DNA from 3 places in the Paenibacillus sp. Y301 genome. Region 1 is predicted to be linked to each of the others. Evidence: riboswitches for the same ligand, from Rfam matches in the RefSeq annotation. Region 1 holds a riboswitch; each other region holds the start of a gene.
What was found. A riboswitch is a leader RNA that binds a small molecule or an ion and turns the genes downstream of it on or off. The one in region 1 is predicted to bind thiamine pyrophosphate.

Region 1 (4,272 bases):
CAATGGCTGTAATAAATTTAGCCAATAGCTCATGGTTCTCTTTCATACCTTGATCGCTTGCGACAAGTACGAGTTCATAATAATCGGGTACTCCATAATCTGTAGGATTCATAGCGAGCATGGGGTGCCCTTGCTTAGCTAGGATCAGTTGTTCGTGATTGATGAAACCACCCATTATGGCATCAACTTTTGAAGTAGCGATTGATGGAATCAGATCATAACCTAGATTGACCATGTTGACCTTCTCAGGATCTCCTCCATCGTTCCTAATCATCGCTTCATATAGAGGAATGGACGAGTATCCAACGGTTGTACCTACTAGGTCTTTAGGGGAATAATTGTTCCATCAGCAGGCACCATGAGATGATTGAGCGGATGTCTCACGATTGCGGAGATCGATTTCACTGGAATATGTTCACCGCGTGCCATAAGTACCTGTGGTTGATAGCTAAGGGACAGATCAATTTGTCCAGCGGCAACTAATTTTAAAGAGTCGTTGGTATCTGCTGGCATTTGAATCGTAACGTTTAATCCTTGTTCCGCGAAATATCCATTCTTTTGTGCTGCGTACAAGAAGGAATGAACAGCATTTGGATACCAATCGAGCATGATCGATAGGTCTTGAAGTTGTTCTTTTTCCGCAGATGAAGAGAGTTGCGAAGTGACTTGCTGCTGTGAACTCGTTCCATAACGACAACCTGTGATTGATAAAAGAGTGCATATTAGTAGTATGGTTATCGTTGCTTTCCTAGTTGATGTCATTTCGTAGTTCCTCTCCTCTTAAGAAATTGTTTCTCTAAGATTACAATCAACATAAAAAGGGAAATGCCAAGTAAAGAGAGGATAAGTATGAATGCGAACATGGCATCTGTATGCATATTGCTCGACATTCGACGACTAAAGTAACCTAACCCCTTCGTACCTCCTAACCATTCGCCAATGGTAGCTCCCACGACACAATATACGATGGAGAGCTTCAGTCCTGAGAAAAAGGAAGGCAAGGCCAGCGGAACTTCAATCTTCCGAAGAATATCCCAACGGTTAGCTCCCATCGTCATCAGTAGCTCTATATAATCGCGATCACCCTTCTTAAGGCCATCATAAGTACTCACAACGATCGGAAAGAAGGCCGTCAGGAAGATCACGGCAACTTTGCTCCAAAGGGTGTAACCAAACCACATGATGAAGATAGGAGAAAGTGCGATTAAAGGTATAGTCTGGCTAATAATCAAGAAAGGATAGAAAGCTTTCTCAATTGAACGAAAGATATGCATAGCCGTAGCCAAAATAGTGCCAACGATGACAGAGAATATAAAACCTAAAGAAACCTCTTCTAAAGTAGCGATCAAATGTTGACCAAGCAATAGCTGCCGATTGTTGAATAATGCACGGACAATTGAGCTTGGCGCGGGAATAATAAAAGAAGGGACCCAGCCTAATGTGACAACGGACTCCCAAGATAGTAAGAGTACAAGTAAGACAAGTACAAACCATCCATAATCAAGTGCCCAGCGTTTAAGTAACATGTAGTCGTCTCTCCAAATTCTGTCTCAATTCTATAAACTGAGGGTCGTAGTTCATTTCGTAATGTCTCGGTCTAGGGAGATTTACGACGATTTCTTGTATTCCTTGATCACTGTCATGGGACATAAGGAAGATTCGGTCACTTAATAGAATAGCTTCTTCTAAATCATGTGTAATGAAGAGAACCGTCTTATGTAGCTCATCCCAAAGTTCAAGTAACCAACGATGCATGTCTCTTTTTGTCATGGCGTCAAGTGCACCAAAGGGTTCATCTAGTAGCATTAAATCTTGGCCCGTAATTAGTGTTCTGAGAAAAGCGACACGTTGTCGCATACCACCGGATAATTCATCTGGAAAGGCAAGTTCATATTTTCCTAAGCCGAGGCGGTGTAAGATTTCCTTAATCTCTGTGATAGTATCCTCTTTGTTTCTACGGGATTGTTCTCGATTAAGCTCCCAAGGGAGTAGACAATTGTCTAGAACGGTTCGCCAGGGTAGAAGGAGATCCTTTTGAGGCATATATGCGACTGTTCCTAATCGATGTGTGACTTGTTCTCCATGTATCCGAATTTCCCCACTTAGGGGCTCTAAAAGTCCAGCGATTAACTTGAATAGGGTACTCTTGCCACAACCACTTGCTCCAATAATGGAAATGAATTCACCTGCATGAACTTGGAGGGACAACTGTTGAAACAGCGGAGATTCATTAGGTCGGTGTGCAAAAGAGTAGGATAAATCATGTAGTGATAAAATTGGTGGGATCCCCTCGCTTTCTGTAAAATAAACAAATAAAGACCCAACCATTTCCGGAGGGAAATGAGTGGGTCAAAAAGTCCAATCAAGCTAATCATCGCATGAGTTGAAGATTTCGTTCCACTTCCCTCCGCTGGTATAATCCAGATCAGGTTCCAAGGGTCCGGAAATTCTTAGCTCCATCTCAGTCGTTAGACTCCCCTAGTGAAATACAAAGGTCTTATTCAATTAATAACCCATCCAATATAACATACTTTGGATATAAGTAAATAGAGGAATCAATGTTGGTCTCTTGATTACGTATCGTGATCACGGACAGCGCGTCCTCAACTTTGAAGGGTGAAAGTGGGGTAGGGCTGTTTTTTTGTCATGCAAATTTGATGAGTGAAGGATTGAAGAAAGGAAACGATCGGATATATAGATAAATATATATATATAGCTACACATGCATCTGGTTAACATCGAACGAGATGTGTCGCGTAGCTCTGGTATTTTGTTTAGTATATTGGATAAGGTAAATGGGAAATAGTTGATAAGGTAATAGAAGAGTAGATATAAGGAAAGTGGAAAAGAGTCGGTGAAAGTAATGAAAAGGAGTGGGTATAAAGTAAATAGAATTGAGTAGGGGAAAGTGAAATAGTTGATATAAGGTAAATAGAAAGTAGTGGAGGTAATTTAAATAGAAAACAGTTAGTGGATACTCGCTACACATTGAGGAACTTAACAATATTGATGTAACGTTCAAGGCCTATGGCGACGCAAGTATCAAGGCTAATAGCTAATACTAACTAATAACGAAGACTATAGGTGTTATGCGAGCGAAAAGTAATATTTGTGGTTAGGAGACTTACAACTTCTGATTTTGTTCAGTCTCTAAATACTTGGAAAAGAAATGCCAAATAACAATAACAATATTGAATATTCAATACGAATATGAGTGTAACTTGAATTTGCAATTCATCAAGTAGGCGATATTTGTTAAAAGGAACATGAAATAACAGGAATTCTCCTGTTATTTATGACTTGTACACTCTTAGCAGAACACTTAGCTACAAATTTCCTGTTAAATGAAATGATCAGCCACCATGTGGGGTTAGAAGGACTGTATTATATCGATTGAGACCCACCGATTGGCGTAACGCGGACTGCATTACCTCGGTTAACATAACGCGGACTGCATTACCTTGGTTAGCGTAACACGACTGCATTACCTAGATTGAGATACCACCGATCCATGTAACAAGGATTGCATTACCTCGATTGACGAACAAGGAACGTATTACTTCGATCCACGTATCGGGGAACGCATTACGTCAATTGACGTAACAAAGATTGTAATACTTCGATCCACGCAACAACGAACGCATTACTTCAATCGATGTATTACAGAATACGTCCCTATTCCACGGCCCAAAATTACCGCCACTTAAGCTTCTACAGCTTATGGAATGTATACATGAAGAGATCATAATAATTCTAATACACTTCACCGTCTGAATCGTTATTAATGGAGATTAATACGATGGCTACTTCATTCCCTACATTCTTAACGTAATGAGGTATGCAGGCTTTCCAACTAAAAGAGTCGCCCGCACTTAGAGTAGCAGAATCTTCCCCTTGTTCGACGTATAAGGTGCCTTGTATGATGAAATGCATCTCTTCACCTGCATGCGCATGAGTATCCTCTGTTGAGGCGCCTGGGGGCATCTCAACTAGCATCATTCGTACATTACCACGATTCGTTAGATGTTCAACTTCAAAGTTCTTCTTACCGTGAATAGTCTTTCGTCGTTCGTCTTTGCGTATGATTTGCATTCGTTCTTCGTTCTTTAATAGAAGAAATGCGAGTGGTACGTGTAATGCTTGGGCAATGCTATCTAAAGTAGCTATGGATGGGGATGTCTTATTGTTCTCTACTTGACTCATAAATCCTTGTGATAATCCAGTACGTTCACATATTTGCTGAATAGACCAGTTTTTCCTTTTGCGAATGGA
Region 2 (4,272 bases), 400 kb from region 1:
TAAATATAACAAATAATGGTACAAACTTCATCAACGGTAAAATCATCACTAAGAAACCTAGACAGATCTCTCCGCTAGGCTGCTTGATATCATGTGAATTACGCTAGTAACAAACAAAAGTTACCTACTTAAGTACTACTCCAACCCTCCATCGGACTACTTGCGGAGGCATACCTTTTCTTCGGAATTCTGCCTGCCTCGAATCCTAATCTACCTGCTGTAATAGCAAGTTTCATGGCTAAGGCCATCTTCACCGGATCTTGTGCCCCTGAAACAGCAGTATTAAGTAATACGGCATCTGCCCCAAGCTCCATAGCAAATGCTGCATCCGCAGGACTTCCTATCCCTGCATCCACAATGACAGGAACTGTTGCTTGCTCAATAATAAAAGATAGGTTCAACGGATTAATGATACCTTGACCTGTTCCAATGGGTGACGCACCCGGCATGATGGCATGAACACCTAAATCTTGTAGCCTTTTGGCTAACAACACATCATCTGATGTGTAGGGCAGAACGATAAATCCTTCATGTAATAACATCTCTGAGGCTTTTAACGTCTCCACTGGATCGGTTAACAGCGTCTTCCAATCCCCAATCACTTCAACCTTAATCATATCGCATAATCCAGATGCCTTCGCTAATTTAGCAATCCGAACCGCCTCTTCTGCTGTTGTAGCTATCTTCCAGATGTTAGCCACCCCCTACAAAATGAACGATCTCAACTCGGTCTCCATCCGATAAATACGTCTTGTCATGATCTGATTTTTCTAAAATTTGCTTATTCAACTCGATAATAAGCATCTTGTTCTCCAAGCCAAAATGTACTAATACGTCTGCCATTTTCCTACAATCACTAGGAATATCAATTCGTTCTCCATTAACTTCGATCATCATACTGGAGCCCCTTCCTTGTCTAGCACACTTTTCTCATGCCGATCTACTCGATAAGCCTCTAGAGAAAGCTCCTCTTCCTTCTTTCCTTCGACCCAATCTGCTACAAGCTTCCCAGTCATTGGACTAAGTAGAATACCATTACGATAGTGACCTGTTGCAACATATAATCCTTTCCACTGAGGATGTTCACCCAAATAAGGTAACCCATCCAGTGTCTGTGGACGTAAACCGCTCCAAACACGCTCCCACTCTGCGTCAACAATATCTGGTAAGAGTCGCTTCGCTGCATCTAACAGTTTGGAGATGCCACCTAGAGATACCCTTCGATCATAGCTATGTGCGTTCGCCGTTGCTCCAACCACGATACGTCCTCCCTTCTTCGGAACTAAATAGCATCCGTGACTAACTATTGTGGATTGAAGTAGTGGGATATGACTCAAAACAGAGAAACACTCTCCCTTAACCGGATAAATTGGACATGTTACTCCAACCTGTGCAAGAAGAGATCCGCTCCACACTCCTGAAGCAATGATGATATGTTCAGAGTGGAGGTCCCCGTCACTAGTTATCACCCCAGTTATTCTGAAGGAATGATTTCACCTCAGTAAACTCTTTTATTTGTGCTCCAAGGGCTACTGCAGCTTGTGCAAATGCTGCGCACAATTCAGGAGCATCGACTTGACTGTCCTCTTCTATTCGCATCGCCCCTCGTATGTTCTATTTGCTTCATCTGATCATTGTCCTCCTTCATTTGTAAGTACTTACTTCATCTTTCGCTTCGAGATCACTCCTATAGAGACCATATACTTGAACTGTCTAATGCCTCACGATAGTCCTTTACGGACTTTAAGGGATTGTGGCTTTCTGTAATACCCGATAATACTGCAATACCAGAAGCTCCAGATGTCATGATCTGATGCACATGATCCGGCTTAATCCCTCCAATCGCAATAACTGGAATAGAAACTTTTTGCACCACTTCCTCTAATGCTCGTATTCCTCTGGCTGCCTGGTTAGGCTTAGAATCTGTCGGAAAAATATGCCCATACATCAAATAATCAGCACCTTCATTGCACATCGCTACTGCTTCATCGACATCATGAACAGAACGTCCTATTAACATTCTCGGAAAGTCTCGCCTTACTACCTGTACTTGTAAGCTATGGCTACCTAATTGGACGCCCAGCGCACCCGTCGCCCAAGCAATGTCCACTCGATCGTTAATTATTACTTTACTGAGAGGAACTCCACCTGCATTCATAGCTAGTGCTCCTTCCCAGATTTCAGACGTACTGCATAATTTCTCCCGCAAATGAAAGGCAGTCACATAAGGATGTATAAGCGCTGCTATCTTCGCAAAGTGCTCCAAATTGGATTGACCATTAGAGATCACATGTAACTCTCTCGCCGTCACTGCAATCAACCTCCCTTCCCCCTGACTACTCTTCTCGTTAACAACATGTAAACATAGAAATCAACAAAAAGGGCCACCTTCTACATAGAAGGTGGCCCTATAACTATAGTAAAAATAATGTAAACGTATATACGCATACAAAACTTATGATAACCATGTCTTTGAGCTCACTTCCCTACGCTGGTATAATCCAGATCAGGTTCAAAGGGTTTGGAATTCTCCATTCCGTCTCAGCCAAATAGCACCCCTAGTGATCTAACGTATTTAATTAAAATTCATAGTAACATAAATATTGGAAAAATAGAAACCTTTTTTTCTAAAGATAACATTTCGTTATCACCCTATTACGTTACTTTATTTAAGACGATTCCCAGTGCTCTCTCCATCTTTAGCACGTATCCTGAATCACGACTCGAGCATAAAAAGGTGGTCTTCGTTTCTCCTTGAGCATTCCGTTGAAGATTACCTTTTAACACTTTTCTTAATCGATTCACAGTACCCTTACTTCCATCAACGATATGAATATGATCGGGTAACATTTGTGTTAATATGTCTTTATAAAAGGGATAATGCGTACACCCTAGAACAATCGTTCCATATGTACTGAGATCGAATTCTGATAGTTTACACTTGAAGTACTCTACTATCGTATCCGTATCGAAATTTAAATCCTCACAGAATTCAACTAACTCGGGTAATGGTAACGAATCTACGATGCATTGATCATCTATTCTAGATACTAAATCTGTGTACTTAGATAATCTCAAAGTCAACGGAGTAGCAAAGACAAGCACTCTTTTTCCCGTTGATCTAGTTATCTCTATAGCCGGTTTAACAGCAGGTTCCATACCCACAATGGGTATACGATAAGTACTTCTTAATTCTGCAACCGCTATACTGGTTGCCGTGTTACAAGCTATGACGATCGCCTTCACTTGTTGTTCTTTCATCAGCGTTTCAATTGCAGTTTTTACATACCGTTTTACTTCTTCCGTTGATTTGGTTCCATAAGGAACATGAAGTGTATCCGCATAATAAATATACTCCTCCTGTGGGAGTTGCTTGATGGCCTCAGCTAGTACCGTTAATCCGCCTAATCCTGAATCAAAAAAAGCTATTTTCATTGGTTTCACCTTTCAACATCTGCTTTTCAAAATAAACACTATTCTTCTATTCCATCATAATCATTGAGAAAATAGGTATCTCTAATCTCTAACCTATCCTTCTGCCCATTCCTTAAAGAGCTGTATCATCTCTTCTAGATTACGTAATCCACCCGCACCTTCAAAATAACCCTCTTTAATCCAACATCTTACCCAGTCATTGTCATCTCGATCGAGGATAATTTCATTTAAAGGTTTACCTTCCAATTCCGTTTCAAGTAATGGAATGGTCACTCTCCATCCTGGCGTATCTATGGATTCAATCTTCAATACATGGGTTTGCTCCCATTCATCATCACAATAACTTGCATACCAGCTTTCTAACCATTTCAGATAACTCATCTGTCTCAGCCTCTTTCTACTTCTTTATATGTTACGTCATGCCCATCCAAATCATTTCTATTCTTTATGATATATCAAAACCTCCTATTTGTTTAATTCTAATGTAATGAAAATATTTACATTTACAATTCCGCCACTTACGCCACTTCTGTACACTACATTCAAATCATTCAGTCCATCTTGATTGTAATTAACATTCCACGCTGCGTCGTAATCATGATCTCTTTGGTTTCGATACGCACATTCAATGAATCCATGGGATCAATTTGTGTGCATCGTTCCTTGCCTGATGTTCCTGACTCACCGAGTACAGCGGATATCAACCAATGGACACCTGACTCCAACCTTGCTTGTAGCGTTGGAATCCCTGTTCGGGTCTGCATAATGTTCGTATTCGCATTTGCATAAATAATATCAGCTTGCGTATACCCCTTTACATTACGAATGCCGCTTTTC
Region 3 (4,272 bases), on a different contig from region 1:
CCACCAACAATTTGGAATAGTGTGCTTTTTCCACACCCAGAAGGTCCCACGATCGAGACAAACTCTCCTTGCTCCACCGTGAGTGAGACCCCATCCAGTACAGGTAGACTTTGGCGTCCCCTTTTAAAACTCTTATGAATATCGGTAACCTTTAATACAGGATATGTCGAGGTAACTTCATGTTGAGAGTTACGTTCTTCTTGCTGTATAAGGGATTTCAACAATAGTAACACGCCCTTTATGATGTCATAGGATTATCTTTGTTGCTGTCGATTCCACCGAACAAGCCATTTCTCAATCAGAGCAATGATGGCAAACATGATAAGACTAAGAATAACAATGATGGAAATCGCAATAAACATACGGTCCGTACGATAACTAGCTTTTTGAAGCATCATATAATAACCAATACCTTTATCCGAACCGATCCATTCAGCAATGACGGCACCCATCACGCTATAGGTAGCTGCAATCTTAATTCCTGAGAAGAGTGAGGGTAGGGCATGAGGAAGCTCTAATTTAATAAAAATTTGTCTCTTACTTGCTCCAATCATGTGCATATAGTTAAGCATCATACGGTCCGTCTGTCTGAGTCCTCCCATCATAGCAACAGCTACCGGAAAGAAACAAACAAGGGTAATGACGATGATTTTAGGCAAAAGACCGAAACCGAACCAGATCATAAGGAGTGGTGCAAGAGCTATGGTAGGTATATTTTGACTGAGAATCAGTAGGGGGTACAAGGCCGATTTAAGAAAAGGAATAAGGTGTAACACAACGGCGATCATAAGGCCTACGGAGGTTCCAATGATGAATCCGACACCTGTTAATTCTACTGTAGCCAAAGTATGTTCCCATAATCCAGATGATTGAGCTGAAGCTTCACGAGTAATATCTATCGGAGAGGGTAGAATCCACTTCTCAATCTCAAAAAGTGAAGTACATAGTTGCCATAACCCTAACAAACAGATGACCGCCACAAGGGGCGGCCAGATTTTGTTCCACCCCAATCTCATGGACGATATTTCTCCGTTAACTTATCCATGCTGATCCCGTTTGGATTGTGGGCGATTTTGATCTGAGAAATAACACTTGGACTCCCTGCTTCAACAAGAGCCTTATGCATGTTCTTTACGATGTCTAGTAACTGACTAAGCTCACCTTCCATGGTGGTCTCAAGGGAATGAACCTCGTGTTTCACACCGGATTGTTGGATAACCTCAATAGCACGATCTACATAAGGAATAGAATCCTCATTTCCAGGGGTCTTCGGAATAACTTGAATACTTAATAGTGTGTTTGCCATAATTCATAATTCACCCTTTCAATATTTAATATGGGATTAACGGTTGATATATATCACTCAGCTAAAAAATCATTAGTATATGCTTGCTTCATATCCATTTGTTTATCAAGAAGCTTATGGCTGAACATCCAATCGGCATAACCTTGCCATACTTCTTCCTTTTGTTCACCCCAACGAGGTGCGTCGTCGGTATAGCGGGGACTAAGCCACTTTTGGCTTGCTAGAACTAAACCTTTATCCAGCTCAGGAACTGATTTACTAAGGATCCCAGCAGCTTCTTCAGGGTTATCAATGGCAAGTTGGTATCCTTTGGCTGTAGCTTTAAGGAAAGCTTTTACTAGCTCAGGGTCGTCTTTGATCTGCTGCTCATTGGTCACAATAACAGGTGTGTAATAGTCTAACTCTGGAGCATAATCCTTCACATATAACATATCGAGCGGCTCTTTACGTAGTTCAGCTTCTATACCGGTCCATGCATAGAATATCCATGCGAAATCGATGTCACGCTTAACTGCCGTAAAGTAATCAGCATCACCCATATTGATACTCTTCACTTTCTTAACATCCGAATTTTCTTTCTCCATGATTGAACTCATGATGGCTTCTTCTACAGGAGAACCCCATCCGCCGTATGATTTACCTTCGAAATCCTTCGGTGATGTAATGTTCCGATCTACAGGTGCAGCGAAGCCTGAGGTATTGTGTTGGATCACTGCCGCAATAGACACGAGAGGTACATCCTGCGTTCTTGCTTGCGTTACGCTCTCTTGGTAGCTAATTCCAAAAGGAACTGCGCCTGATGCAACCATCGTATCGGCACCACCCGATCCTGGTTGGACAATATCTACGTTCAGACCCTCTTCTTCATAGTAGCCTTGATCCTTCGCAACGTAGAGCCCGGTATGATTGGTGTTAGGAGTCCAGTCCAGCACAATCTTTACATCTCTTAATTTCTTAGGTTCTGTTGATGATCCGTCATTAGGTGATTCTGTAGACTGATTACTTGCTTGTGTTGTTGGATCATTCTTGTTACCTCCGCAGCCAGCTATTACGATCAATAGTAGGCACATTAGAAGTAGTGTCAGGGGGTGTTTCTTTCTCATCTGATTTCTCTCCTCTGTTGAGCTTGGTATGTTCCAAGTCCCGTTAGTATTCAACAAAAAAGCGCCCCGTAATCGGGACGCATGTGGGCGCAAGATAGATATGATAGATCACATATCGGGTTACGTTCCTACGCTGGCATTACCCAGATCAGGTATAAGGGTCAGTGTCTTGTGGGACACACTCTCAGCCGGCCAATTCCAGCACCCCTGTACATATGAAGTTAGGGTATTTCTACAAGAATTATAATCCAATACGGTATAAGTGTCCAGTAACCTAGAGAATAAATGGATATTGTGAATTGTGTACATGGTTGCGGTTCTTATGTTTAAAAGGTGGGTACAATAAGCATATGTGAGTCTTTTTCATACAACATGAGGAAAGGGAATGATTTTCTATGGAAAGAACCTTAACTGAGCAGGAAATATCGAAAGCACTAGACCATAATAAGATTTGTTCTCTCGCAACAATAGAAGGCAATAAGCCAAAGCAGAGATATATGGTGTTATATAATGAAGGATTGAGTATTCATTTAGCTACCAACAAAAAAACACATAAAGTTGAAGAGTTGAAGGAAAACCCTTACGTTTCATTGCTTATTGGATATGAGATAGGTGGAAGTAAAGAGGTTATTGAAATAGAGGGAACTTGTACCATCTGCACGGACGAAAGTCTAAAAGAGAAAGTATGGAATGATGATTTGAAAAAGTGGTTTGATGGTCCTGAAGATCCTAATTATGTCATTCTTGATATCTTCCCTAAACATATTTATTACACGGATAAGGATGACAAACAAAGACAATGGTTTGCATAGAGGGGAGAGTCGTGTGGTCTGAGACAAGGTCTCAGGCCATTTTTTGTCGATAGCAAGAGTTCGTGATAACAAATGTATCATCTAATAACAGATTAGCGTGGTATAATTAACTCAACATTTTTCGCCAATATATGTAAGGAGGAAATTCATGAGTTGCAGCGGATGTTCTGTCATACGACCAATAGAAGACCAAGGAATTGTACGTATCAAGCCCCTTAATAACTCACTGACACATATGCTACTACAACAAGGAATAGGTGCCGAAGTGATCGCTGATTGTACAGTTGTTCCTTACAACCAGAAAGAAGAGATATTCGACCTGTTGCATGTCTTGAAGACGCTTCCTCAAGAAGAGCGTACGCATATAAAAATCTTCATCACAGGACTGGGAATACATACGGAAGACAAGCATAGCTGGATTCCATTAGTTCAGTTGGAAGCAAGATTAGAGAATCAAAGCGTTGTAGATATGATTAGTCATGATAAATTTGCAAGCCATATGCAACCTATTGTAGATACAAATGAACAGATTATAGGTTTTGAGTTCTTGTTACGATCGGCACCAGGGTATCAATCATTCCAGCCTTATCAGTTATTTGAGGTAGCAAGACAAACGGGGTTACATTCCTTTCTTGATCGCGTAGCACGAATTACCGCTATTGAGACGAGTGCACAGTGGGTCCCTAATGGACTTAAGAGATTTATTAACTTTCTGCCGTCATCTATATACAACCCTAAACATTGTCTTAGTCATACATTTCAGGCGATTGATCGTTTGAATTTAATTCCTGGGGACTTTGTTTTTGAAGTTGTAGAGACGGAGAATATAGAACATTTACCACAGTTATTACATATATTTGATCTGTATCGAGAAAAGGGCATGTCCGTTGCATTAGATGATGTAGGATCAGGGTATTCTACAATTGAACTCATGTCGGAATTAAAGCCTGATTATGTGAAGATCGACCGTAGTTTAGTTGATCACTGTGATCAAGATCCAGTAAAACAGCGGGAAATCAATAGAATAACCGAAGCTGCATTACAGTTCAAA

Region 2: linked by a shared signal. The riboswitch ahead of AC1D69_RS08285 (thiamine phosphate synthase) and the one ahead of AC1D69_RS06385 (ABC transporter ATP-binding protein) in region 1 are both predicted to bind thiamine pyrophosphate.
Region 3: linked by a shared signal. The riboswitch ahead of AC1D69_RS09135 (ABC transporter substrate-binding protein) and the one ahead of AC1D69_RS06385 (ABC transporter ATP-binding protein) in region 1 are both predicted to bind thiamine pyrophosphate.

What each region holds. Positions count from the first base shown of each region.
Region 1 covers NZ_JCAIUL010000003.1:5,528-9,799, forward strand. Annotated here, with positions in the region: gene AC1D69_RS06370 (ABC transporter substrate-binding protein) at 1-274, opposite strand, end outside; gene AC1D69_RS06375 (ABC transporter substrate-binding protein) at 319-762, opposite strand; gene AC1D69_RS06380 (ABC transporter permease) at 759-1,526, opposite strand; gene AC1D69_RS06385 (ABC transporter ATP-binding protein) at 1,516-2,328, opposite strand; TPP riboswitch at 2,386-2,490, opposite strand; gene AC1D69_RS06390 (helix-turn-helix domain-containing protein) at 3,754-4,272, opposite strand, start outside.
Region 2 covers NZ_JCAIUL010000003.1:406,882-411,153, reverse strand. Annotated here, with positions in the region: partial or broken gene AC1D69_RS08300 (thiazole synthase) at 129-680, opposite strand; gene thiS (sulfur carrier protein ThiS) at 694-897, opposite strand; partial or broken gene AC1D69_RS08290 (FAD-dependent oxidoreductase) at 894-1,599, opposite strand; gene AC1D69_RS08285 (thiamine phosphate synthase) at 1,688-2,311, opposite strand; TPP riboswitch at 2,467-2,570, opposite strand; gene murI (glutamate racemase) at 2,656-3,435, opposite strand; gene AC1D69_RS08275 (immunity 53 family protein) at 3,529-3,816, opposite strand; gene AC1D69_RS08270 (DUF2264 domain-containing protein) at 3,987-4,272, opposite strand, start outside.
Region 3 covers NZ_JCAIUL010000004.1:138,030-142,301, forward strand. Annotated here, with positions in the region: gene AC1D69_RS09120 (ABC transporter ATP-binding protein) at 1-221, opposite strand, end outside; gene AC1D69_RS09125 (ABC transporter permease) at 255-1,016, opposite strand; gene AC1D69_RS09130 (thiamine-binding protein) at 1,013-1,306, opposite strand; gene AC1D69_RS09135 (ABC transporter substrate-binding protein) at 1,360-2,409, opposite strand; TPP riboswitch at 2,517-2,628, opposite strand; gene AC1D69_RS09140 (pyridoxamine 5'-phosphate oxidase family protein) at 2,805-3,221, shown strand; gene AC1D69_RS09145 (EAL domain-containing protein) at 3,370-4,272, shown strand, end outside.